4 regions of the Leminorella grimontii genome follow, and region 3 is predicted to be linked to each of the others. Evidence: predicted binding sites of a transcription regulator. Region 3 holds the regulator's gene; each other region holds the start of a gene.
What was found. The regulator PurR, encoded in region 3, represses purine synthesis genes. The targets are predictions, from matches to a motif close to CANGCAAACGTTTGCNTG.
Positions count from the first base shown of each region.

Region 1 (6,075 bases), 1.7 Mb from region 3:
CGCTGGTCAATACCAGAGGTATAGACAGTACGCCTGCCAGCGTGATGGCGCCGCGAACGCCGGCAAACGTGGCGATAAACAGATCGCGCGCCCGATAGCGGTCAAACATCAGCGGGCGCTTTTTCAGGAAACGGCGGCTATAAAGCCGCATCAGCCACAGCCAGCTAAAGCGCATCAGCATCAGGGCAAAATAAATCCAGACAACGTCCATGAACAGGTGCCAGGTTTCAATCGTCGGATCGCTTTCCGCTTGCAAAATAGACGCGGAGAGAATATCCGGCAGCTGCAGGCCCAACATAATGAACACCAGGCCGTTAAATACAAACTCCAGCATGCTCCAAACGCTGTTGGCCCGAAGGCGCATAGTCAAAGGCGCATTGCGGATAACGCCGGACTGACCGATAGTCATCCCCGCTGCGACTGCCGCCAGAATGCCGGACATATGGAAGTGTTCAGCCACCAGATAGGCAGCAAACGGCAACAGCAGCATCAGCACGATTTGCGTGGCCGGCTCATCGCCGCTCCAGCGGCTAAACAGGCGAAGCGATTTACTGTAAAGCCAAGTCACCACCACGCCGGAGGCAATACCGCCGAGAGAAACAATCAAAAAGTCGACCGTCGCGCCGTAAACGGTAAACTCCATCGTGCCCATCGCAACGGCTACGGCAAGCTTTAGCGATACCAGACCCGAGGCGTCGTTCATCAACGCTTCGCCTTCCAGTACGCTCATAATTGATTTGGGGATTTTACCCTCGCCGACGATGCCGCCCAGCGCCACGGCATCCGTCGGCGACAGTACGGCGGCCAGCGCAAAGGCGGCGACTAGAGGAATGCTGGGGATAATCAGGTGAATAAGATAGCCCACGCCGACGACGGTCAAAACAACCAGCACCAGCGCCAGTCCGAGAACTTCGCGGCCGTGGTGCAAAAACTCTCTTAGCGGCGTTCTCCAGCCGTCGGCAAACAGCAAAGGCGGAATAAACAGAACCAGAAACAGCTCAGGATCGAAGTTAACGTGAAGGCCAAACGTAGGCCAGGCCAGCATCGCACCGCAGGCAATCTGCATCAGCGGCAAAGGCACCTGGAACGGTAACATCCTTGTAACGACGCCCGAAAGCGAGACGATCAGAATTAGAATCAGTATTGTAAAAAATATTTCCATATCTTGCCCCAGGCTGCAGAACCAAAAACGTTTATAAAATACCACTATCTGGGTCACAGTCTGCACAAAAATATGCGATTTCGCCCAGGTAAACGCACACCGTGCGACAGTTCCCGTTTGCCAAACGCAAAACGCGCTATGCATAAAAATAATCGCCAGCGTTATCTGCTAGCAGCTACCGGACGCAGTCTAAGGTATAACAAAAGGGGCAAAGGTAACGTAAAGAGAAGGAAAAAAACGGCGAAGGAATGAAACAGAAAGTAAACGCCCCGGCCGCAAAAGAGCGAACCGGGGCGCCTTAGTCAATTGTGCAGTATGAGAGTTAGATAGCCCAACCGCCGGCATAGAAGGCAACCAGCGCTGCGGCAATAAGCACAATGCTGACGTTCAGCTTGCGCCATTCGCCGGAGAAAATGCGCCCAATCACCAGCGTCGCGAACCCGAGCATAATTCCGGTGACGATATTGCTGGTCAGCACGATAAAGACGGCGCAAACCAGCCCGGACATCGCATCAACGAAGTCGTCAAAGTCCAGCTTCACAACGTTGCTCAACATCAGCAGGCCAACGTACATCAGAGCAGGCGCAGTCGCGTAAGCAGGCACCAGGCTTGCCAGCGGAGAGAAGAACAGCAGCAGCAGGAACAGCACGCCGACGACGACGGCGGTCAAGCCGGTACGTCCGCCTGCGGCGGTACCCGCGGCGGATTCAATATAAACCGCCGCGGGGGAAGCGCCTACCAGGCCGGACAGAATGCTGCTCACGGAGTCGGTAGTCAGCGCTTTGCCGCCGTTAATAATCTGCCCATCTTTATCCAGCAGGTTTGCCTGCCCCGCCACCGCGCGGATAGTGCCGGTGGCATCGAATACGGCGGTCATCACCAAAGCAAGAATGCTCGGCAGGACGGTAAGCTTAAGCGCGCCAAGGATATCCAGGCTGAAGATCAGGGACGTACCGTCCTTAGCCACCAGCGAAGGCATGGAGCTAATCCCTTGGAACTTCACGTTATCGTCAAACGCGAGCCCAAGCCCGGAAATGGCTACGATAACAATCAGAATGCCGCCGGGAACGCGCAAGCGCTCAAGCCCGATAATCACAGCCAGGCCGATAAAGGCCATCATCACGGGAAAAGAGGTAAAATCGCCAAACTGCACCGGCAGGCCGGCGTTAGGGTTTTTCACCACCGCTCCGATACCGCTGGTGGCGATCATCAGAAGAAACAGCCCGATGCCGATCCCCGTACCGTGGGCAATCCCCATAGGAATGTTACGCAGGATCCAGGCGCGAATGCCGGTCGCGGAAATAAGCGTAAACAGCACGCCCATCACAAACACCGCGCCGAGTACGACAGGGATTGACAGCCCTTGACCTAAAACAAGGCTAAAGGCAGTAAAGGCGGTTAACGATATGGCGCAGCCTATTGCCATCGGCAGGTTGGCCCAAAGCCCCATGACGATGGAGCCAAAACCGGCCACCAGGCAGGTTGCGACAAACACCGTTTCAACCGGGAACCCCGCCTGCCCCAGCAGGTTGGGAACCACTACGATGGAGTAGACCATCGCCAAAAACGTGGTAAGACCGGCCAAAACTTCCTGACGCACGCTGCTTTTGCGTTCAGAAAGAGTAAAAAAGCGTTCTAATACGCCCGACCGCGCCTGCCCGTTCGGATTCGACATGAAAAATGCCCTCAAAAAGGAGTAAATTCAGTTTAACGTCATAAGGCAAACGATTATCTGAGCTTACCTACCCTGATTTCAACCGTTATTGTTAGATTTCGAGAGATTTTTTGTTTTACCGCTTTCAATAGCCAGAAAGAACGGCGACATCATCAAACGCCTTACCCGTGAGTCATCACTGCGCCGAAGAAAAACAGGCATATCAACAGAGGCAGCGCCAACAGCACCATCTCAAGCATTCGGGGCAACGGCCGAAACGAAGGATCGGCCGTCAGGCGATAAAGCGACAGCGCGTTGGTTAACAGCGCAAAAAAGGAAATAAGCCCGGCGACGGACAAATTGACCGCCAGTACGCCAAAAAGCCAGCTCATCGCGTTTTCCGTTGCGCCGTCGGCAATCCGCCCCTGACGCACGAACCACTGCCAGGCAAAGAAGGCTAAAGGCGCCAGCAGCGACAGCCCGCCAAGCCCCCAGGAGATTCGTCTTAACATTGTCTGCTCACCTTTTCCATTACGGCCCTGCGGCAAATCGCATCGACTCGGCAGGAAGTATAATGCCGTCGATGTCGGCAATGAATAGCGTGGAATAGGTAGCGTTCTGCCAACGGGCCCTATTTTTATATTTTTTTTACACCGCCTCTTCCTCTTTTATCAACATTTTTGCACCCATATCCCTAACCTGACCTCACTATTCATCCTTATGGAGAGGTTATCCCATGGCCTTCGAAATCATTCTTGGATTGCTACCGCTCTCGCTCTTGCTGGGATATCTGGTTTATGCCCTGCTACACGCGGAGGCGTTCTGATGAACTCTACGCTTATTGCACTGGTGCTGTTCCTTGCGCTGCTGTTTATCTTGGCTTATCCCGTTAGTCGATGGCTAACGGGGCTCGTCGAGGGCTCGCTTCCCCGCTGGCTGTTAAGTGCGGAAAAAAGCGCCTGGCGCTATAGCAGCATAAATACCGAAGAAATGAGCTACACAGGCTATGCCCTATCTTTGCTGGCCTTTAACCTGCTGGGCGTTGCATTCCTGTTCACCATACTGATGACGCAGGAGTGGCTCCCTCTCAATCCGGAAAGTGCCCCTAACATGTCCTGGCATCTGGCGCTGAATACCGCCGTCAGCTTCGTCACCAACACCAATTGGCAAGCCTATAGCGGCGAAAACGCCCTGAGTTACTTCAGCCAGACGATGGGGCTGACCGTGCAAAACTTTCTCAGTGCAGCGACCGGCACTGCGGTCGCGTTGGTTTTTATCCGCGCCTTCAGTCGAGAAACGAGCCAAACCGTTGGCAACGCCTGGGTAGACATCGCACGCGTTACCCTCTATCTGCTTCTGCCCTTATCGCTTGTTTTGGCACTGTTCTTCGTAAGTCAGGGAGTAATTCAAAACTTTTCGCCCTACGTTCACCTGACGACGCTGGAGGGCGCACGGCAGACGCTGCCCATGGGGCCGGTCGCTTCGCAGGAGGCCATCAAGCTGCTGGGCACTAACGGCGGAGGCTTTTTTGGCGCAAACTCCGCCCACCCGTTTGAAACCCCCACCGCGCTTAGCAACCTGGTCCAGATGCTGGCGATATTTCTCATCCCCTGTGCGCTCTGTATGACCTTCGGTCGGGCAGTCGGCGATACCCGACAGGGAAGGGCGCTGCTGTGGGCCATGACGCTGGTTTTCTCGCTGTCCGTCATCGCCGTTGCCTATGCTGAACTGCATACGGCCAGCGATCCGCTTGCCCTTGGCCTGGACGGGCCTGTCAACATGGAGGGAAAAGAGAGCCGCTTTGGCGTAATTTCTTCATCCCTTTACGCCGTCGTTACTACCGCCGCGTCCTGTGGCGCCGTCAACGCGATGCATGACTCCTTTACCGCATTAGGCGGCATGGTTCCCCTGTGGCTGATGCAAATCGGCGAGGTCATCTTCGGCGGCGTAGGCTCCGGCCTGTACGGCATGCTGCTGTTCGTGCTGTTAACGGCCTTTGTCGCCGCGCTCATGATAGGCCGCAGCCCGGAGTATCTTGGGAAAAAGATCGACGTTTTCGAAATGAAGATGACGGCGCTGGCAATACTCGTTTCCCCCACTCTCACGCTGCTCGGTACGGCGCTGGCCGTCAGTACCGAGGCCGGACGCAGCGGCGTTTTAAATCCCGGCGCGCACGGATTTACCGAAATCCTCTACGCCTATTCATCGGCTGCCAACAATAACGGTAGCGCCTTTGCCGGACTCAGCGCCAACACGCCGTTCTATAACCTGACGCTGGCCTTCGCCATGCTGATAGGCCGCTTTGGCGTGATCCTGCCGGTTTTGGCCATTGCCGGGGCGCTTGCAAACAAAAAGCGCCAGTCCCTCGCGCAGGGAACCCTCCCGACCCACGGTCCGCTGTTTATCGGGCTGCTGATTGGCACGCTGCTGCTGGTCGCCGCCCTCACCTTTATTCCCGCGCTGGCCCTGGGGCCGATTGCGGAACACATGTCGTTCTCTTAGTTGAAAACGAAAGGCACTATTATGAATCGTCAACAATATGCACCGCTCAGTCGTCAACTGCTGCTGCCCGCGCTTAAGGCGTCCATTACAAAGCTCAGCCCGCGCGTTCAGTGGCGAAACCCCGTTATGTTCGTCGTCTATCTCGGCAGCCTGACCGCTACGGTGATATGGCTGTCAGAACTCGTTAAACACGACGGCGGCGGCGCTTTCTTCTCAGGCGGCGTGGCGCTATGGCTCTGGTTCACCGTCCTTTTCGCCAATTTCGCCGAGGCGCTCGCCGAAGGACGCAGCAAGGCGCAGGCCGAAAGCTTAAAAGACGTCAATAAAACCAGCTGGGCCGTCAGGCTAAGCCAAGCGGATAAAAACGCGCCTTCCGAACGTATCGCCGCCAGCGCGCTGAGAAAAGACGATATTGTGTTGGTTAATGCAGGGGAGCTGATTCCCTGCGATGGAGAGATCGTTGAAGGCGGAGCGTCCGTCGATGAAAGCGCCATTACCGGTGAATCGGCGCCGGTTATCCGAGAGGCCGGCGGCGATTTTTCTTCCGTCACAGGAGGCACGCGGCTTTTGTCTGACTGGCTTATCGTTCGCAGCACCGCCAACCCCGGAGAAACCTTTCTCGACAGAATGATCGCGATGGTTGAAGGCGCTTCCCGGCGCAAAACGCCAAACGAGATAGCCTTAACCATTTTGCTTATTGCGCTGACCATCGTTTTCCTTCTAGCCTGTGCAACCACTTACCCCTTTTCGTTGTTCA
Region 1 covers NZ_CP146357.1:533,552-539,626, reverse strand. The annotation lists gene V8L73_RS02675 (Na+/H+ antiporter) at 1-1,162, opposite strand, end outside; gene V8L73_RS02670 (NCS2 family permease) at 1,485-2,837, opposite strand; gene V8L73_RS02665 (1,4-dihydroxy-2-naphthoate prenyltransferase) at 2,999-3,328, opposite strand; gene kdpA (potassium-transporting ATPase subunit KdpA) at 3,639-5,318, shown strand; gene kdpB (potassium-transporting ATPase subunit KdpB) at 5,340-6,075, shown strand, end outside.
Region 1: the regulator PurR is predicted to act here: its motif matches at 2,880-2,897, upstream of V8L73_RS02670 (NCS2 family permease).

Region 2 (6,075 bases), 1.3 Mb from region 3:
GCGCTTTCTATTGCATTAGCGCAGTTGAACTGGCTGGTTGGCGACATCGAAGGAAACGCCGATCGGATGCTCCGCACCGTTGACGAACAGCGGCAGGCCGGAGCGGATATCGTCATGTTTTCGGAGTTGGCGCTGACGGGCTATCCGCCGGAAGATTTACTCTATCGCGACGACTTTTATCATCGCTGCGATGAACAGCTTGAGCGCCTGCGTGAGGCTTCCAGCGACGTTGCCGTTATCGTTGGCCATCCTTGGCGGGCGGACGGCAAGCTTTATAATGCGCTGTCGATGTTCTGGCAGGGGGCGCTTCTGGTGCGTTACTACAAGCAGCAGCTTCCCAACTACGGCGTGTTTGACGAGAAGCGCTACTTTAGCGCGGGCAATGAGAGCTGCTGCATTGAGTTCAAAGGCTATCGGTTAGGCTTGCTCATCTGCGAAGATCTTTGGTTTAACGGGCCGGTCGACGCGCTTAAGGCGCTCGAAGTCGATCTTATACTGTCGATTAACGCGTCGCCCTATAATCGCGAAAAGCCCTACATTCGCAACCAGCTGCTGTCTGAGCACGCGCGCCGCACCGGCATTCCGCTGGTTTACTTAAACCAGGTAGGCGGGCAGGACGAGCTGATTTTCGACGGCTGTTCCAAAGCGTTTAATGCAGACGGCGTTATGACTCACAAACTGGCGCCGTTTAACGAAGAAGTGCGTCGGATTGCTTTTCAAAACGGCCAGCTCGACGCGATGACGATTCCCGAGCAGCCGTCCGACCTTTCGCTGATTTACGATGCGCTGGTGCTGGCGGTGCGCGACTACGTGACGAAAAACGGCTTTAAGGGGGCGATCCTCGGGCTGTCCGGCGGGATTGACTCGGCGCTGACGCTGGCGATTGCCGTCGACGCGCTGGGGAAAGACAAGGTTCAGGCGCTGATGATGCCGTTCCGCTATACCGCCGAAATGAGCATTGAAGACGCGCGGGAAGAGGCGGAGCTGCTTGACGTCGAGTTTGACGTTGTGTCCATCGAGCCGGTGTTTGACGCATTCATGGGGCAGCTTTCCCCGCTGTTTGCCGATACGCGCCGCGACACGACGGAAGAGAACCTGCAGGCCCGCTGCCGGGGCGTTATCCTGATGGCGCTTTCCAACAAGCGCGGCCGTCTGGTATTGACCACCGGCAATAAAAGTGAGATCGCCGTAGGGTATTCGACGCTTTATGGTGATATGGCCGGCGGTTTTGATGTATTAAAAGACGTACCGAAAACGCTGGTGTTTAAACTTTCAGAATATAGAAACACGCGTTCTTACGTTATTCCGCAACGCGTTATCGACCGCCCGCCGTCGGCGGAGCTGGCGCCCGACCAGAAGGACGAGGACAGCCTGCCGCCTTATCCTATACTGGACAGGATCCTGGACGGCTACGTCGAGCGCGACATGTCGGTCGAAGAGCTGGTGGCGGAAGGATTTGACGAGGCGGTAGTGCGTAAGGTAATCCGCCTGGTGGATATTAACGAATACAAGCGTCGTCAGTCGCCGGTGGGCCCAAGGATCACCGCGCGCAACTTCGGTAAAGATCGGCGTTATCCGATTACTTCAGGCTTCGGCCGCAAAAACTGGTAAGGGCTCGACTTTAATGAAAAAAATTGACGCGATTATTAAACCGTTCAAATTAGACGACGTTCGCGAAGCGCTGGCGGAAGTCGGCATCACCGGTATGACCGTCACGGAAGTGAAGGGGTTCGGCCGTCAAAAAGGCCATACCGAGCTGTATCGCGGCGCCGAGTATATGGTGGACTTCCTGCCCAAGGTAAAAATTGAAATCGTCGTGCCTGACGACATCGTCGAGGTATGCGTTGAAACCATTATGAAGACCGCCCAAACCGGTAAGATCGGCGACGGAAAGATTTTTGTCTTTGACGTGGCGAGGGTTATCCGCATTCGCACCGGCGAGCAGGACGAAGACGCGATTTGATGCAATAGAAAAGCCGCTGCAAAACAGCGGCTTTTTTGTCACCGATAGCCCGTGCTACAGCACCTTATGCGGGCCGAACACCTCATAGTGCAGGCGTTCTTTCGCTACGCCCCGGTCAGTTAGCTGACGAGCGGCGGACTGCATAAAGGCCAGCGGGCCGCAGAAGTAGAACTCCGTTTTGGGTGGAAACGCTTCGTTTATGGCCTCCAGCGAGAGCAGCCCTTCGTGATGCGCTATCGATCCGGCGCTTGAATTGCGATACCAGACGTGGCAAACGGCGTCAGGCAGAGTGCGGCAGGCGTCAGCGGCCTCCTGCCTGAAGGCGTGGCGCTCTTCGCTGTCGGCGGCGTGCAGCCAGTAGACCTTCCCCTTATGCTGACGCTGTTTTAGCGTATTGAGCATGGCGAGCATCGGCGTTTGCCCGACGCCGCCGGAAAGCAGCGCGACGGGCGCGTTTGGAGGCACGTCCAGCCAGAAGTCGCCGTAGGGCGGCGCCAGATGAATCACGTCCCCCTGCTGCGCCACGTCGTGCAGATAGCGGGACACTTTCCCTTCATCTTCACGTTTAACGGCGATGCGGTAGGAACGTCCGTTAGGCGCGTGCGTTAGCGAATACTGTCTGATCTCCTGGTTTTCCATATCATCGCTGCGAATATAGACGGCGACGTACTGGCCCGGCCTGAAGTCTGAAACCGGCTGTCCGTCCGTCGGGACGAGGGTAAAGCTGGTAATTACGTCACTTTCGCGCCGCTTCTCTTCAATGCGGAAAGGGCGAGTGCCTTGCCAGCCGCCCTGAGTTTCCACCCTGTCCTGATAGATTTCACTTTCACGATTGATAAATACGTCGGCCAGCACCTGATAGGCCTTTCCCCAGGCGTCGAGCACGTCCTGTCCGGGGCTTAGCATTTCGTCGATAGTCGCCAGCAGGTGGTGGCCGACGATAGCGTACTGTTCGGGGCGGATGCCGAAGCTGGCGTGCTTTTGTGCGATGCGCTCAACGGCAGGCAGCAGGGCGGGGAGGTTTTCGATGTTTGCGGCGTAAGCGCAGATGGCGTCAAACAGCGCCTCTCTCTGCGCGCCGCTAAACTGATGGCTCAGGTTGAAGATGTCCTTTAGTTCTGGATTGTGGAGGAACATACGGTCGTAAAAATGGGCGGTTAGCGCCGGACCGGTTTGGGCAAGGACCGGGATTGTCGCCTTAACGGTGGCGATAGTTTGGCCGTCTAGCATGATGCTTCCTGTCGTTGGATTTAACATGCATTTAAAATATATGTTTATATTGATCTATGTCAATAACTTTCTTTACAGACGATATTGTCGGGTTAACCTGCTGACGAAGTGGAAAAAACGTGTTGGTATAAGATAAACATCGGTATTAGGTAGTTTTTCCTGAGAATATTCGGATGTATTCGACGGAAAGCCCCGCAGGCAGTGGAAGCAATCGTTTGCTATAAAAGCGGTTGAGGGGTCTATTTAACAACATGAAAACATATTACACTGAGGCAGGTCACACTTTTAGGCGTTGATTAATACTATTCAGGAGATGCGGATGTTAAAGCGAGAAATGAACATTGCCGATTATGATGCCGAGCTGTGGGCGGCGATTCAAAAAGAAAATGTTCGCCAAGAAGAGCATATCGAGCTGATTGCTTCTGAAAACTACACCAGCCCGCGCGTTATGCAGGCTCAGGGTACTCAGCTAACCAACAAGTATGCAGAGGGCTATCCGGGCAAGCGCTACTACGGCGGCTGTGAGTACGTCGACATCGTTGAACAGCTGGCGATCGATCGCGCTAAAGCGCTGTTCGGCGCCGACTACGCTAACGTGCAGCCGCACTCCGGTTCTCAGGCTAACTCCGCCGTTTATATGGCGCTGCTGAATCCGGGCGATACCGTGTTGGGTATGAACCTGGCCCACGGCGGCCACCTGACCCACGGCTCCCCGGTTAACTTCTCCGGCAAGCTTTACAACATCGTGCCTTACGGCATCGATGAAAGCGGCCACATCGACTATGACGATCTGGCCCGCCAGGCGCAAATCCACAAGCCGAAGATGATCATCGGCGGCTTCTCCGCTTATTCCGGCATCGTCGACTGGGCCAAGATGCGTGAAATCGCCGACGGCATCGGCGCCTATCTGTTTGTCGACATGGCCCACGTCGCGGGCCTGGTTGCCGCCGGCGTTTATCCAAACCCGGTCCCTCATGCGCACGTGGTGACGACGACGACCCACAAAACGCTGGCCGGCCCGCGCGGCGGCCTGATTCTGGCGAAAGGCGGCGATGAGGATCTGTACAAGAAGCTGAACTCTGCCGTCTTCCCCGGCGGTCAGGGCGGCCCGCTGATGCACGTGATTGCGGCCAAGGCCGTGGCGCTGAAAGAGGCGATGGAGCCAGAATTTACCGTCTATCAGCAGCAGGTAGCCAAGAACGCGAAAGCGATGGTTGAAGTCTTTAAATCTCGCGGCTACAAGATTGTCTCCGGCGGAACCGACAACCACCTGATGCTGCTGGACCTGGTCGATAAAGACATCACAGGTAAAGACGCCGACGCCGCTCTGGGGCGCGCCAACATTACCGTTAACAAGAACAGCGTGCCGAACGATCCGAGAAGCCCGTTTGTCACCTCCGGCGTGCGCATCGGTACCCCGGCCGTCACCCGCCGCGGTTTCAAAGAAGCCGAAGTGCGCGAGCTGGCGGGCTGGATCTGCGACGTGCTGGACAACATCAACGATGAAGCGGCTATTGCAGCCGTGAAGGCGAAAGTGCTGGATATTTGTAAGCGCTATCCGGTTTACGCGTAATTATTCGTTTCTAACAGACATAGGCCTCGGAATATTTCCGAGGCCTATTTTTTTATGGTCAATTTGTATCATCAGTTATGATTTATAAACGAGAAAGCTTAGGCTGTGCCCTGCAATTGCGGGACATAACTTGGTATAAGCATGTAAAATCATTTGATGAATATTCTCATTTACGCTATCTCTGTGGCGATAGCCGTGGAGAGTCAATCAGTAGAAATTTCAAAAGGAGAGGCGGATGAAAAAGCATAACCCCGGGTTTGAAGCACTGTGTGAAGCAGCTCGCAAGCAGGTTAAAGAAGCCAGCGTTGAGCAGGTAAAGGAGATGATGGACAACGGTACTATCCCGCTGGTGCTGGACGTGCGTGAAGAGAGCGAGTGGGGGAAAGACCACCTGCCGGGCGCTCGCCACCTTGGGCGCGGCGTTCTGGAGCGCGACATTGAAACCGTCGTTCCCGATAAGGCGACGCCGATGGTGCTCTACTGCGGCGGTGGCTATCGTTCCGCGCTGGCGGCTGAGAGCCTGCAAAAAATGGGCTATACCGGCGTGATTTCCATGGACGGCGGTTACCGCGGTTGGAATGAAGCCGGTTACCCGCTGGTAAAAGAGTAATCCGCTGGGTATGACGCCGCTAATGCGCTACGCCGCAATGGCGCTATGCCTGATGCTGTCGCCTTTAGCGGCTGCGCATCCGCACAGCTTCATTGATATGGAAGCCCGACCGGTGGTGAAAGAGCTGACGCTGGTCGGCGTTCAAGTCACGTGGGAGATGGACGAACTGACGTCGGCTGAGCTGCTGCTTGACGCAGCGATGGCAAAAGATAACCCCACGGTTTGGCAGAGCATGGCCGATGAGCTGATGGAAAATACGCAAAATCAGCTCTACTTCACCTATATGCATTACGACGGCAAACCCGTGCGCTTGGGCGAAAAGGCCAACAACTATTCTCTGTCGCGCCACGGCAATCGGGCCGTGTTCACGTTTGTCATGCCGTTAGCCAAGCCTTTAGCCTTGGCGGGGCATACGATAACGATGTCCACCTATGAGCAGAGCTACTATGTCGACATCCGCTATCCGTCGGCGAAAGGCTTTCAACTGCCGAATGAAATCGCCCACCTGTGCCGCGTTGACGTTAACACGCCTAAGCCTGACACCTCGCTGTTGGCTTACGCCCGGTCATTGGATAAAAAGGACGCACCGCCTGAAGACATGATGCTAGGCCGCCGGTTCGCCCAAACGGTGACGATGGTATGTCGCTAAACGTCATCCCCGCCAGCGCACCTCCCTCCGGCTGGAAAACCTTCTGGCCT
Region 2 covers NZ_CP146357.1:948,067-954,141, forward strand. The annotation lists gene V8L73_RS04500 (NAD+ synthase) at 1-1,611, shown strand, start outside; gene glnB (nitrogen regulatory protein P-II) at 1,625-1,963, shown strand; gene hmpA (NO-inducible flavohemoprotein) at 2,018-3,193, opposite strand; gene glyA (serine hydroxymethyltransferase) at 3,513-4,766, shown strand; gene V8L73_RS04520 (rhodanese-like domain-containing protein) at 5,002-5,376, shown strand; gene V8L73_RS04525 (DUF1007 family protein) at 5,387-6,025, shown strand; gene V8L73_RS04530 (nickel/cobalt transporter) at 6,016-6,075, shown strand, end outside.
Region 2: the regulator PurR is predicted to act here: its motif matches at 3,398-3,415, upstream of glyA (serine hydroxymethyltransferase).

Region 3 (6,075 bases):
TTAGGCTGAGGGGTGGTCGCCAAATCGCTGTCAAAATCAAAGCCGAACTGGGGCTGTTCGCTCCACTGGTGCAGCCTGGCCAGCTGCTGGCCCAGGCAGTATGCATAGTGGGCATCCAGCGGCTTAAGCGGCAGGTATTCCAAAAGAAGAAAGCTATAGTCCCTGTCGTAACCCACGCCGTAAACTTTCGGTACGCGGACCGTTCCGCTCTTCGCCAAGGCCGCCAGCTGGTCTGATTCGGCGGTGAAAATAGGCAAAATATCGCGCGTATCGTACTTAACAAAAACCTCAGTTACGCCGTTACTGACCCTGCGTGCGTGGTGGATATCCCCTCCCGGCAACTCCTCCTTTTCGATAATTGTATAAGTCTCGCCCAGATACTCACTCAATAAACGACCGACGGATTGCCACATGACATCACCTCAAGGTTATTATCAAGACGGTTTCAGGTTAACCTTTTGACTATAGCGAAACGTCGATCTAAAGCACAGCTTTGCGCTAAACATGCGGCCTGCGCGGCATATAGCGCCAGATAATCATAACCACCCGCATAGCGGGTGGTTTGCTCTTGCCCTATAAGGGCTTGTTACCGACTGCGCCTAAATGACGCCGCTTTCTCTTCGTTCAAGCTAAGTGTCTTTGCTACTTTGGCTTACCCCTTGAAGGGGTCTGTATACTCTTTGCTGCTCAATTTGTCTGAGACTAAATCTGATTTCTCTTGTTCTCTGATATATTTTTGGATTGTCGCTTCATTTAGCCCTACCGTACTTACATAGAAGCCTTCGCTCCAAAATTTTCTGTTGCCAAACTTATATTTTAGATTGGCATGTCTATCAAAAATCATCAGCGAACTTTTCCCTTTCAGATACCCCATAAAGCTTGAAACACTCAACTTCGGAGGAATACTTACCAACATATGAACATGATCCGGCATCAGGTGACCTTCTATTATTTCCACTCCTTTATACTTACAAAGGTCTCGTAATATCTCACCTACGCTTGAACGTATACTATTGAAAATCACTTTCCGTCTGAACTTCGGCGAAAAGACGATATGGTATTTGCACAGCCACTTTGTATGCGCTGAGCTTTGTGCTTTAATGCCCATAAACACCTTTCCTCATTTTAGTTACGGTTATTAGCTTGAACATCTATATCGTAACGGAAAGGTGTTTTTCTTGGTATAACCCTTTGATCCCACCCGCAAAGCAGGTGGTTTTATGTTTAAGACGCTAACGCGACTTAAACTGGCTAAAGCCATAATAAGAAACCGACGATAAACGTCGGTTCTCAATGCGTATAAAGTACGGAAAAACTAAAGCATATTGATGAGCCGTAAAATCACATAGATGAATGCGCCCCACAGCACCGGCGCCACGTAAAGCTCGGTTATCTGCGCAAAAATGGAGGTGTTTGGAATCGAAATCAGCTTCTGCAGCTCCTGCTTTGAACGGGCCTGTTCACCGTTCATTGCTTCAAGGATCGCTCGCTCCGTCACGCCTTCCTGCACGTTATAAACTCGCTTGGCTAACCTTGCGCCGGAGGCAGAGAGCGCTAGCCCAACGAAAATCAGCAAAAAGATAACGATAAACCAAACGGTGTTGGATGCAGTCCAGTTTTGAATATTCGGCACCGGCGAGTTAGTCCAAAAGTACTCAAGAAAAGAAGTATATTGGCGCACGATGTTGAACATCACCTGCAAGAAATCCATGATAGTCGCCGTCATTTCCTGCATCTGGCTTTTAGGCGCTACCAGGTACTTAAGTACGGATATCACCGTCGAAATCAGCGCAGGTATAAAAATAACAATCCCGACGATCCGCTTCACTAAAGCCAACGCTCTAGCCTTATGGTGAGTCATTCTGCCTCCATGTTGAAACACCGATTTTACTCTATTGATTTCAAAAAAATATGTTCCACAAGGGAACATTCTCACTCACCGACAAACCGCTAACCTGAAAACGCGACGTTCCATCGCTGCGCTTTGACGTCATTAAAAACAATACCCGACATCGGCGCTGTCGGGTATTTAAAAACGATTAGTGCGTAACGGCAATCAGGCTGTAAGTCACGATAACGAACAAAGCAAAAACGACCGTGCTTAAAGACCACTTTAATTCAGCAGACATCTTGGACTCCTTTTTTACTAATTGGGGGTAATGTTAACGTGAGTTTATCAGCCCTATTTCGGCTAAAGGTGCGAAAACCGCAAAAAACGTTGCGTTCTTTCCGCTACAGCCCTTTTACTTTTGAATTAAATGCGCCAAAATTCATCGCCAAGCATCACTGATAACGATAACGTAAGTTAGCGCCAGTGCGTATGATACAAATTCTACACCGTTTTGCTTTTAATGTGTAATTGAAAAGGCAAACGTTAACTTACCCGCTTACACTGTCATCTGAGCAACGAACGGTATAGGCACAGGAGAACCCGCTTTTATGGCAACCATTAAAGACGTAGCGAAACGCGCCGGCGTTTCAACGACGACGGTATCCCACGTCATCAATAAAACCCGTTTTGTTGCGGAAGATACTAAAACTGCCGTCTGGGCCGCCATAAAAGAACTCAGCTATTCGCCCAGCGCCGTCGCCCGCAGCCTGAAGGTTAACAGTACTAAAACGCTGGGGCTGTTGGCGACCAGCAGCGGTTCGCCCTACTTCGCCGAAGTCATTCAGGCCGTAGAGTCGGCCTGTTATAAAAAGGGCTATACGCTTATCCTTTGCAATACTCAAAACGATCTTGAAAAACAGCAGGCCTATCTGGCCATGCTGGCGCAAAAGCGCGTAGACGGCCTTTTAGTAATGTGTTCTGAGTATCATCCCCCCCTGCTTGAACTACTAAACGACTATCAGCATATTCCCATGATGGTGATGGACTGGGGTAAACACAGCGACTTTACCGACAATATCGAAGATAACGGCTTCCACGGCGGGTATCTGGCCGCACGCTATTTGATAGACCGAGGCCATCGAGATATCGCCACCATTACCGGCCAGCTAAATGAATTTACCGGACGGGAGCGACATAGCGGTTTCCTGCACGCGCTGAAAGAGGCCAACATCGACATCCCCGATGAGTGGATTGTTGAGGCGGACTTCCAGCCGCAGGAAGGGTATGACGGTATGATGAAGCTGTTAAAAGCCCAAAAGCGCCCAACGGCGCTATTTTGCGGTGGAGACGTCATCGCCATGGGTGCGCTGTGCGCCGCTGGCGAAATGGGGTTACGGGTTCCCGACGATATCTCCGTCATCGGTTACGACGACATTCGCAATACGCGTTTTTACAACCCGCCCTTGACGACGATTCAACAGCCAAAAGAAAACCTGGCGGAGATGGCGCTGGACATGCTGCTCGATCGCATAATCAACAAGCGCGAAACCTACCACTCGATTGAACTGCACCCCGAGCTGGTTGAGCGCAATTCCGTTGCCGATGGTCCCTATCTGAAGAAATAGTCCGCAGGCCCGCCTCTCTGGCGGGCTTTTCGTTTGCCCCTCCGCCATTCTCTTCCTATAGTTAAACCTGAGAAGCAGTCAGGTTCAGGACGCCCTTTTACCGCATCGGATGTAATAACAGGCGCTAAAGCGCCGCCGATGCCAACACGGTGATAGTCCTATGAGGTTAGTTAAGCGTACAGCAACCATTAGTTTATTCGTCGCGCTGATGACGGGCTGTTCTCTGTTGCCCGGCGTTCGGATGAATAATCTGGAATACAGCGTTACTCCCAAAGCTAACGAAGGAGAGCCAATCCTTGTCGACTTTGTTGCCGTTGAAGGTGGCAGGTTAACCGCTCAATTGGAACACTATACGTCTGAACAATGGTTTAAAGAAAAAAGCGACCTTCTGAAAAAAAACGCCAAGGGACTCATCGTCTGGCCAATCGTTGTTCGGCCCGGAACGTCGGTAACGCTTAGAAACGTTCCCCTTTACGGTAAACCCGCAGATAACGTATTTCTGTTCGCCAACTATAAAAGCAAAGGAGCCCATCGCCTTGAGCTTGAGCGTTCACGTCTGATTAAGCTGGAGTTTCGCGACGGCGACGTATACGCGGTTAATTGATTTATCTCTTCATCCCCAAGGCCTCCATTCTACGAGGCCTTCTCTTTGTTTTTCATCCCTATATTTCGATTTTCGAAAAATCATTATTCGCAAATTGGCGATTCTCTTTATTGTCAAAAGTAATTATATTCAAGTCAATTGTAACCAAATATTATTATTTTCATATTTAAAAACATCCAGCAACAACCAATTACAAAGAGTCACTCAAATATCTTGAGAAAGATTGAATAGATAAGACGGATTTACGTTCAAGTAACTGGAGAATGTTATGAAATTTAAATATGCGTTAACCTCCCTTGCGCTGTCGGCAGCTTTATTATCAGCTTTGCCCTCTACGGCACTGGCTATTGGTGGAGCGAGCGGAGCAAAGCTGGACTATCAGGTTCAAGGTCAAATAGGCGAAGTCGTCATGAACCCATACGATATTGCGCCACTGACGGCAATTATCCGCAACGGCGGTTACGTACTAAGAGACGCATCGGTTCGTATTGTGCCTAAGGCGAACGGTCAGGAAATCAAATATCAGGTAAACAATAAATACCTTCTGACCTACGGTGGGATCCCCGTTTTCGGCCTTTATCCCGATTACGTCAACACGATTGAAGTTGAATATATCCGCCTCTACGGCGAAAAAAGTGAAAAAATTAAAGAAAGCTACACCGTCTATGCTCCTCCTGCCTATACGGAATCAGCTGGAACCAAAGAGGAACAGGCTTCATTTTTCACCGTAAACGTTAAAAAAGTCGCCCCTGAATTTAAAGACCGACTCTATCTGCTCAACAATCTACAGGACAAGTCAGGAAACGGCACCCGCACCGTATGGAATAACCCCGTTGGCGGCGCGCTTGAGTGGAATTTCTACCCTGTCAACGCCATTATCGACACTTCCGGCGATATCCGCTGGTATATGTTCGCCAATCCTATTTACGATCTGAAATCTATCTATAAAGCCGGCGTAATGATGGGCTTTAAGCAAAACGACGACGGTGCGCTAAGCTGGGGCTACGGCCAGCGCTACGTGAAGTATGACATCATGGGAAGAGAAATCTTTAATCGCCGGTTGCCCGACAACTACAACGACTTCTCCCACTCGATGGATAACGCCGCCAACGGCCATTACTTCCTGCGCGTAGCCAGCTCCAACCATAAGCGCGCCGACGGTAAGAACGTTCGCACCGTGCGCGACGTGATTGCCGAAGTCGATCAAAACGGCGTAGTGGTGGACGAATGGCGGCTGTTTGACATCCTTGACCCCTATCGCGACGTTGTGATGAAAACCCTCGATCAGGGCGCCGTTTGCCTGAATATCGATGCAAGCCAGGCCGGCCATACCTTAAGCGCGGAAGATCTGGCCGCATTGGACTCCTCTGACAAGTTCGGTGATATTGTCGGCAGCGGGCCGGGCCGCAACTGGGCTCACGTCAACAGCGTTGACTATGACAGCGAAGACGACTCCATTATCATTAGCTCCCGCCACCAGAGCGCCATTATAAAGATTGGCCGCGACAAGAAGGTGAAATGGATCCTCAGCGCGCCCGAAGGATGGAAAGCGCCCTTTGATTCAGCCGTGTTGACCCCCGTTGACGCCAAGGGGCAGAAAATCAAATGTGAAAACAGCGTCTGTGAAGGCGGCTTCGACTGGACCTGGACTCAGCATACGGCCTTTAAAATCGACAGCATGAGTAAAGGCGACTCCATCTACGTTTCCGCCTTTGACAACGGTGACGGACGCGGCATGGAACAGCCTGCGATGCCCAGCATGAAGTACAGCCGAGCGGTCATTTATAAGATTGACCAAAAGAATAAAACGGTACAGCAGGTGTGGGAATACGGTAAAGAACGCGGCAATGAGTGGTTCAGCCCCGTCACTTCAATCACCGAATACCAGCAGGATAAAAACTCCGTTTTCGTCTACTCGGCAACCGCTGGCGGCTCGTTTGACCTTGCCGTTGGCGCCTTCACCAGCCTGCCTAATCCCTATATTGAAGAGTTCAAGTGGGGAGAAACCGAACCTT
Region 3 covers NZ_CP146357.1:2,226,701-2,232,775, forward strand. The annotation lists gene V8L73_RS10440 (fructosamine kinase family protein) at 1-413, opposite strand, end outside; gene tnpA (IS200/IS605 family transposase) at 653-1,108, opposite strand; gene V8L73_RS10450 (YniB family protein) at 1,316-1,861, opposite strand; gene V8L73_RS10455 (YnhF family membrane protein) at 2,040-2,129, opposite strand; gene purR (HTH-type transcriptional repressor PurR) at 2,440-3,456, shown strand; gene V8L73_RS10465 (hypothetical protein) at 3,617-4,060, shown strand; gene V8L73_RS10470 (aryl-sulfate sulfotransferase) at 4,329-6,075, shown strand, end outside.

Region 4 (6,075 bases), 430 kb from region 3:
GACTCGGCGGTCCTATCGGCAGCGGCCTTCAGTACATGCCGTGGATCCACATCGACGACATGGTCAACGGCATCCTGTTTTTACTCAACACGCCGGTTCTTCAGGGGCCGTTCAACATGGTCGCCCCTTACCCCGTTCACAACGAGCTGTTTACCGACCTGCTGTCGTCGGCGCTGGACAGGCCGCACTTTTTCCGAACGCCGGCCTTCGTCATCCGCCTGCTGATGGGAGAAGCGTCCGTTTTGGTTCTCGGTGGACAGCGCGCGCTGCCCAAGCGACTGGAGGAGGCGGGCTTTGAATTCACCTATTCAGAACTGGAAGATGCGTTTAAAAACCTGTTTCCCGATAGCTAGCGAACGCGTTGGAACGCTAAGATTTTCCCCGCCAGCGGGTAAACAGTTCGGCTGCCGGTTCGATATCGAACTGATCCAGCACCCGGCTAACGGTTTGGTCAACGATATCTTGAATTGTCTGTGGCCGGTGATAAAAGGCCGGCACCGGCGGCATGATAACCGCGCCCAGCTCCGCCGCCTGCGTCATCAGCCGCAGGTGCCCCAAATGCAGCGGGGTTTCGCGCACGCAAAGCACCAGCGGCTTTCTCTCTTTTAACGTCACGTCGGCAGCGCGGCTCAGCAATTCATCGGTATAGCTGTTAACGATAGCGGAAAGGGTTTTCATCGAACAGGGAAGAACGACCATGCCGTGGCAGCGAAAGGAGCCGGAAGACACCGAAGCGGCGATGTCGCGCACGTCATGGACCACGTCGGCCAGCTCTGTCACCTCACGCAGGGAATAATCCGTCTCTAAAGACAGCGTCTGGCGCGCGGCCTGGCTCATTATCAGGTGGCTTTCTACCTGCGGGCAGTCTCGAAGCACCTGAAGCAGGCGTACGCCGTACAGCGCGCCGCTGGCGCCGGAAATGCCGACGATCAGTCGTTTCATCATGGGGATTATGTCCTTCCTCTCTTTTGAGCACTGACTTTGCCGCAATCACCGGCCTGAATCAATCTTAATCATAGAGAGAAAAAGGGATTTTATTCGTGCGCGGACGCAGAAAAGCAAAAGGCCCAGCGACAACGAGCGTCGCCGGGCCTTTTAGAAGATAGCGTTAGCCTTCGTTATACATCTCGAGGTTTTCTACGGTCTGCTGCTCTTTGTCCGCCTTCGCGTCGTCGTTACGCAGCCCGTCGAGATAGTTCAGATAGTGCTGGTCGATGTCGTTGGTGACGTAGATGCCGTCAAACACCGAGCTTTCAAACTTCTCAATGTCGCGGTTATCGTCGCGCACCGCTTCCACCAGATCGTCAAGATCCTGAAAAATCAGCGCGTCGGCGCCGATGATGCGATTGATTTCTTCTACGTCGCGACCGTGGGCAATCAGCTCATTGGCGCTCGGCATATCGATACCGTAAACGTTGGGGAATCGCACCTCCGGTGCGGCCGAGGCCAGGTAAACCTTCTTCGCTCCCGCTTCGCGAGCCATCTCAACGATCTGCTCCGACGTCGTGCCGCGAACGATAGAGTCGTCCACCAGCAGCACGCACTTATCGCGAAACTCCGCTCGGTTGGCGTTCAGCTTGCGGCGCACTGACTGCTTTCTCTTTTGTTGACCGGGCATAATAAACGTCCGCCCGACGTAGCGGTTTTTCACAAAGCCCTGACGATAGGGTTTATCAAGAATGCGGGCGATTTCCAGCGCGATGTCGCAGGAGGTTTCAGGAATGGGGATCACTACGTCGATCTCAAGATCTTCCCACTCTTTGGCGATCTTCTCGCCCAGCGTTTTACCCATGCGAACGCGGGCGCTATAGACGGAAATCTTATCGATAAACGAGTCCGGACGGGCGAAATAAACGTACTCAAACAGGCAGGGATGATTCTTCGGGCTGTCGGCGCACTGTTCGGTGAACAGCTGCCCTTCCAGCGTCACGTAGATAGCCTCTCCCGGCTCCACGTCGCGCATAAACTCAAAGCCCAGAGTATCCAGCGCCACGCTCTCGGAAGCCACCATATACTCAACGCGCCCGTCGGCCAGCCGACGCTTGCCGATAACCAGCGGCCGGATGCCGTTAGGATCGCGAAACGCCAGCATGCCGTGGCCGATAATCAGCGCGACGCAGGCATAGGCGCCGCGGATCAGGCGATGGGTGTTACGAACGGAGGTGAAAATATCTTCCGGCGTGAGCGGATAGTGGCGAAAATTGTCCAGCTCGCTGGCTAAAATATTGAGAAGCACCTCGGAGTCAGAGGTGGTGTTCACGTGACGGCGGGCGACCTCAAACAGCTTGTCCCGCAGCTCGTGGGCGTTGGTCAGATTGCCGTTGTGAGCCAAAGAAATGCCGTACGGCGAGTTGACGTAAAACGGCTGCGCTTCGGAGGCGCTGGAGCAGCCTGCGGTGGGATAGCGAACGTGCCCAATGCCAAGCGAGCCCTGCAGGCGCTGCATGTGCCGCATTTCAAACACGTCCTTAACCAGTCCATTGGCCTTTCTCAGGCGAAAGTTATTGTTTCCATCAATGGTCACGATGCCTGCGGCATCCTGACCTCGGTGTTGGAGCACGGTGAGTGCATCATAAATGGATTGGTTAACGGGGGTGAACCCGGCAATACCGACAATACCGCACATGCTGTCTATTCCTCATCAGTATCACCGCACGCCCCCCTAGCCAACCTAAGGCATCGCGTGCGGCAAGAAACTCGACGAACTCTGTAAATGGTCAAAGAACCACTTGATTAGTGGGCTAAACTGCGGAATAAGCTGGGATTGCGCCCAGGCTTCGCTTTGAGAAAACGCCGTAAAGGAGTCGAGGAAAAACAGCAGCGCCGCGACAATCAGCGCTCCGCGCAGCGCGCCAAAGCAGACGCCCAGCACGCGATCCGTACCGGAAAGCCCGGTATGTTTCACCAACGACCCAATCACATAGTTAACAATAGCACCCACAATTAGCGTCGCAACGAACAACGCGGCGATAGCAATAGCGTTACGTATCAGCTCATCCTGAAACTGCGTAAAGTAGACCGTCAGATAGGGATAAAAACGACTGGCGACAAAAAACGCCGCAACCCAGGTCACCAACGACAGCGCTTCACGAACGAACCCCCGAATCAGGCTGACCAGAAGAGAAAAGGCGATAACGCCGATAATGACATAGTCAACCCAGTTCAGCATACCCACATCCATGCAGTGACGTAAAACTTCATACAATTAACCTATACAAAATACTACGCCGTCGCGTTGCGGCGCATTCTATCAGAAAAAGAAAACGTTTGCGTAGCCATTTTATCGCCAAGCAAACGTTACCGTGCAGTTGTATATGCTTTGACCTGCCCGCTAAGGCCGGTCAAACGATTAAGCTCCGGCAGCGCGGATTCGAGCTTCTGCTTCGACGGATCCGGCCCTACGATAAGGCGAGTAACCTTCCCTTGCACCGGAGTAGCCGGAATGGTGTAAACCCGGTAGCCCGACAGGCGCAGCGTAGCCACCAGCTCATTCACCTTATCGGCATTTTTCAATGCGCCCAGCTGTACGATGTAGGCCTGACCGACGGGCGGCTTTTCCTGAGGCTTCTCTTTTGGCTTATCCTTGGGTTTTTCCGCCGTATCCGTCTTCGCCGTCGTTGGTTTAGTCTCAGTCGACTTTGTATCGACAGGCTTGCTGTCAGGCTTCGTCGTGGTCGCAACGTTTGTCGACGGTGGAGCCTTCGGCGCTTCCGGCGTCAGCGTAGGCTCTGGCGGCGCCGTTTCCGCCGTCTGAGCAGCGGCCGGGCTCTCACCCGCCGTGCCGCCGCTCGAAGGCGACGTTTGCGGCAAATTGTGGTTTACCGACGGCAATATTTCCGCACTCTGCTCGTCGCCTTCTTTAGGCACCAGCGGAATTGAGGCGAAAGTATCCTCATAGTGTTTTTTCTTGCCGTCAAACAGGTTGGGCAGCACGATAACGCCGATGGCGACGATGATCACTGCGCCAACCAGCCTGTTTTGAAACTGGCTAGCCATGCTGTTCTCCCTCTGATAGTGCGCCCGCCTCCATGACGTGAGCGACGGTATGAAACGATCCGCAGACCACAATTGTGTCTGCCGGACTAGCATCGTTTTGCGCCTGACGCCACGCCTCGGCCACGTCGGCAAAAATTCGAGCACCTGGCAGGTGCTCCGCCAACAGCTCGGCCTTCGCGCCGCGCGGGCCTTCCAGCGGCGCGCAGTACCATTCGTCCACCTGTGGTTTTAGGTATTCGAGCGTCCCGGCAATGTCTTTATCCGCCAGCATGCCCACGACGGCGTAAACTTTGCCGCCCCGCTTGGGCAAAGACGACAGGCGCTGAGCAAGATAGGCCGCCGCGTGCGGATTGTGAGCCACGTCCAATATTCTTAGCGGAGCGTCGCCAATGATTTGAAAACGCCCGGGCAGCGAGGCCTGCATCAATCCCAGGCGAATTGCGTCCAAGCCGACGTCTAACCCGGAATAGCGGATCGCCGCCAGCGCCGTGGCGGCATTGGGCATAGGAATGGAAGGTTCGGGCAGCGCGTTGAGCGCAACGTCTTTCGAGCGCCAGCTCCACGCGCCTTCTACCGGTTCGTCAAACGACCAGTCTACGCCGCGCCGATAGAGCACCGCCCCCGTCGCCGCAGCGACGTCGGCAATAGAACGCGGCATATCCGGCTCGCCAACCACCGCGGGCTGGCCTGCGCGGAAAATACCGGCCTTTTCTCTGCCTATCGCCTCGCGATCGGAACCGAGCCAGTCGGTATGATCCAGTGCAATGCTGGTAATAACCGATACGCTAGGGTCGACGATATTCGTCGCGTCCAGACGGCCGCCCAGCCCGACTTCTAAAATTACTACGTCCAGCTTGGCGCGTTTAAACAGGTCAAGCGCCGCCAGCGTTCCAAACTCGAAATAGGTCAGCGAAGTGTTTCCTCTTCCCTGCTCTACGCGAGCGAAAGCCTGACAGTGATCGCTTTCCGGCAGCTCCATCCCCTGAATTCTCACCCGCTCGGTATAGCGAACAAGGTGGGGCGAACTGTAAACGCCAACCTTAAGCCCCTGCGCCATAAGGATCGCTTCCAGCGTACGGCAGGTCGTACCTTTTCCGTTGGTGCCAGCGACGGTAAAAATAAAGGGGGCGGGGGTTAGCAGGTCGAGCGATGCCGCAACGGCGCGTACGCGCGTAAGCCCCAGCTCAATGGCTTGGCTGTGCAAGCGCTCAAGATAATAAAGCCACGCGGCGAGTGGCGACGTGGCTTGAGGTATGTCCAGCTCTTTCATGATTCCCGTTCACTTGATTACGGTTTCACTCATTGGCCCGACTGCTCGGGCCGCTGATTGGCTGTTCGCAACGAACGAGCCGAGAAATTACTCTGCGGGCTGCTCGGGCTGCGCTGCCTTATCCGATTCGCCGTTTTCAGCAACAATCACTTCGCCTTCATGCGGCAAAGGACGATTAGTCAGCTTGGCCAGCAGCCCCGCTAGGCGATCGCGCATCTCAGGCCGGCGAACAATCATATCGATCGCGCCCTTCTCAATCAGAAACTCGCTGCGCTGGAACCCCGGCGGCAATTTCTCGCGCACGGTCTGCTCGATAACGCGTGGACCGGCGAAGCCGATCAGCGCCTTGGGCTCGGCAACGTTAATATCACCCAGCATCGCTAAACTCGCAGACACGCCGCCCATGGTCGGGTCAGTCAGTACGGAAATATAGGGAAGGCCGCGTTCCTGCATTTTCGCCAGCGCTGCGCTGGTTTTCGCCATCTGCATCAGCGAAAACAGGGATTCCTGCATGCGGGCGCCGCCGCTGGCAGAGAAACAAACCAGCGGGCAACCGTCTTCCAATGCCTGCTCAACCGCACGCACGAAGCGAGCGCCAACGACGGATGCCATTGAGCCGCCCATAAAAGAAAATTCAAACGCGGCGGCAACGATAGGCATACCGCACAGGGTGCCCTTCATGACGACCATCGCGTCTTTTTCATCCGTCTCTTTCTGAGCGGCGGACAGGCGATCTTTGTACTTTTTAGAATCTTTAAACTTCAGCAGATCCTTTGGCTCCAGCTCGCTGCCCAGCTCCGTTTCGCTGC
Region 4 covers NZ_CP146357.1:2,657,971-2,664,045, forward strand. The annotation lists gene V8L73_RS12410 (TIGR01777 family oxidoreductase) at 1-353, shown strand, start outside; gene V8L73_RS12415 (UbiX family flavin prenyltransferase) at 370-942, opposite strand; gene purF (amidophosphoribosyltransferase) at 1,109-2,626, opposite strand; gene cvpA (colicin V production protein) at 2,672-3,166, opposite strand; gene dedD (cell division protein DedD) at 3,298-3,996, opposite strand; gene folC (bifunctional tetrahydrofolate synthase/dihydrofolate synthase) at 3,989-5,266, opposite strand; gene accD (acetyl-CoA carboxylase, carboxyltransferase subunit beta) at 5,354-6,075, opposite strand, start outside.
Region 4: the regulator PurR is predicted to act here: its motif matches at 3,257-3,274, upstream of cvpA (colicin V production protein).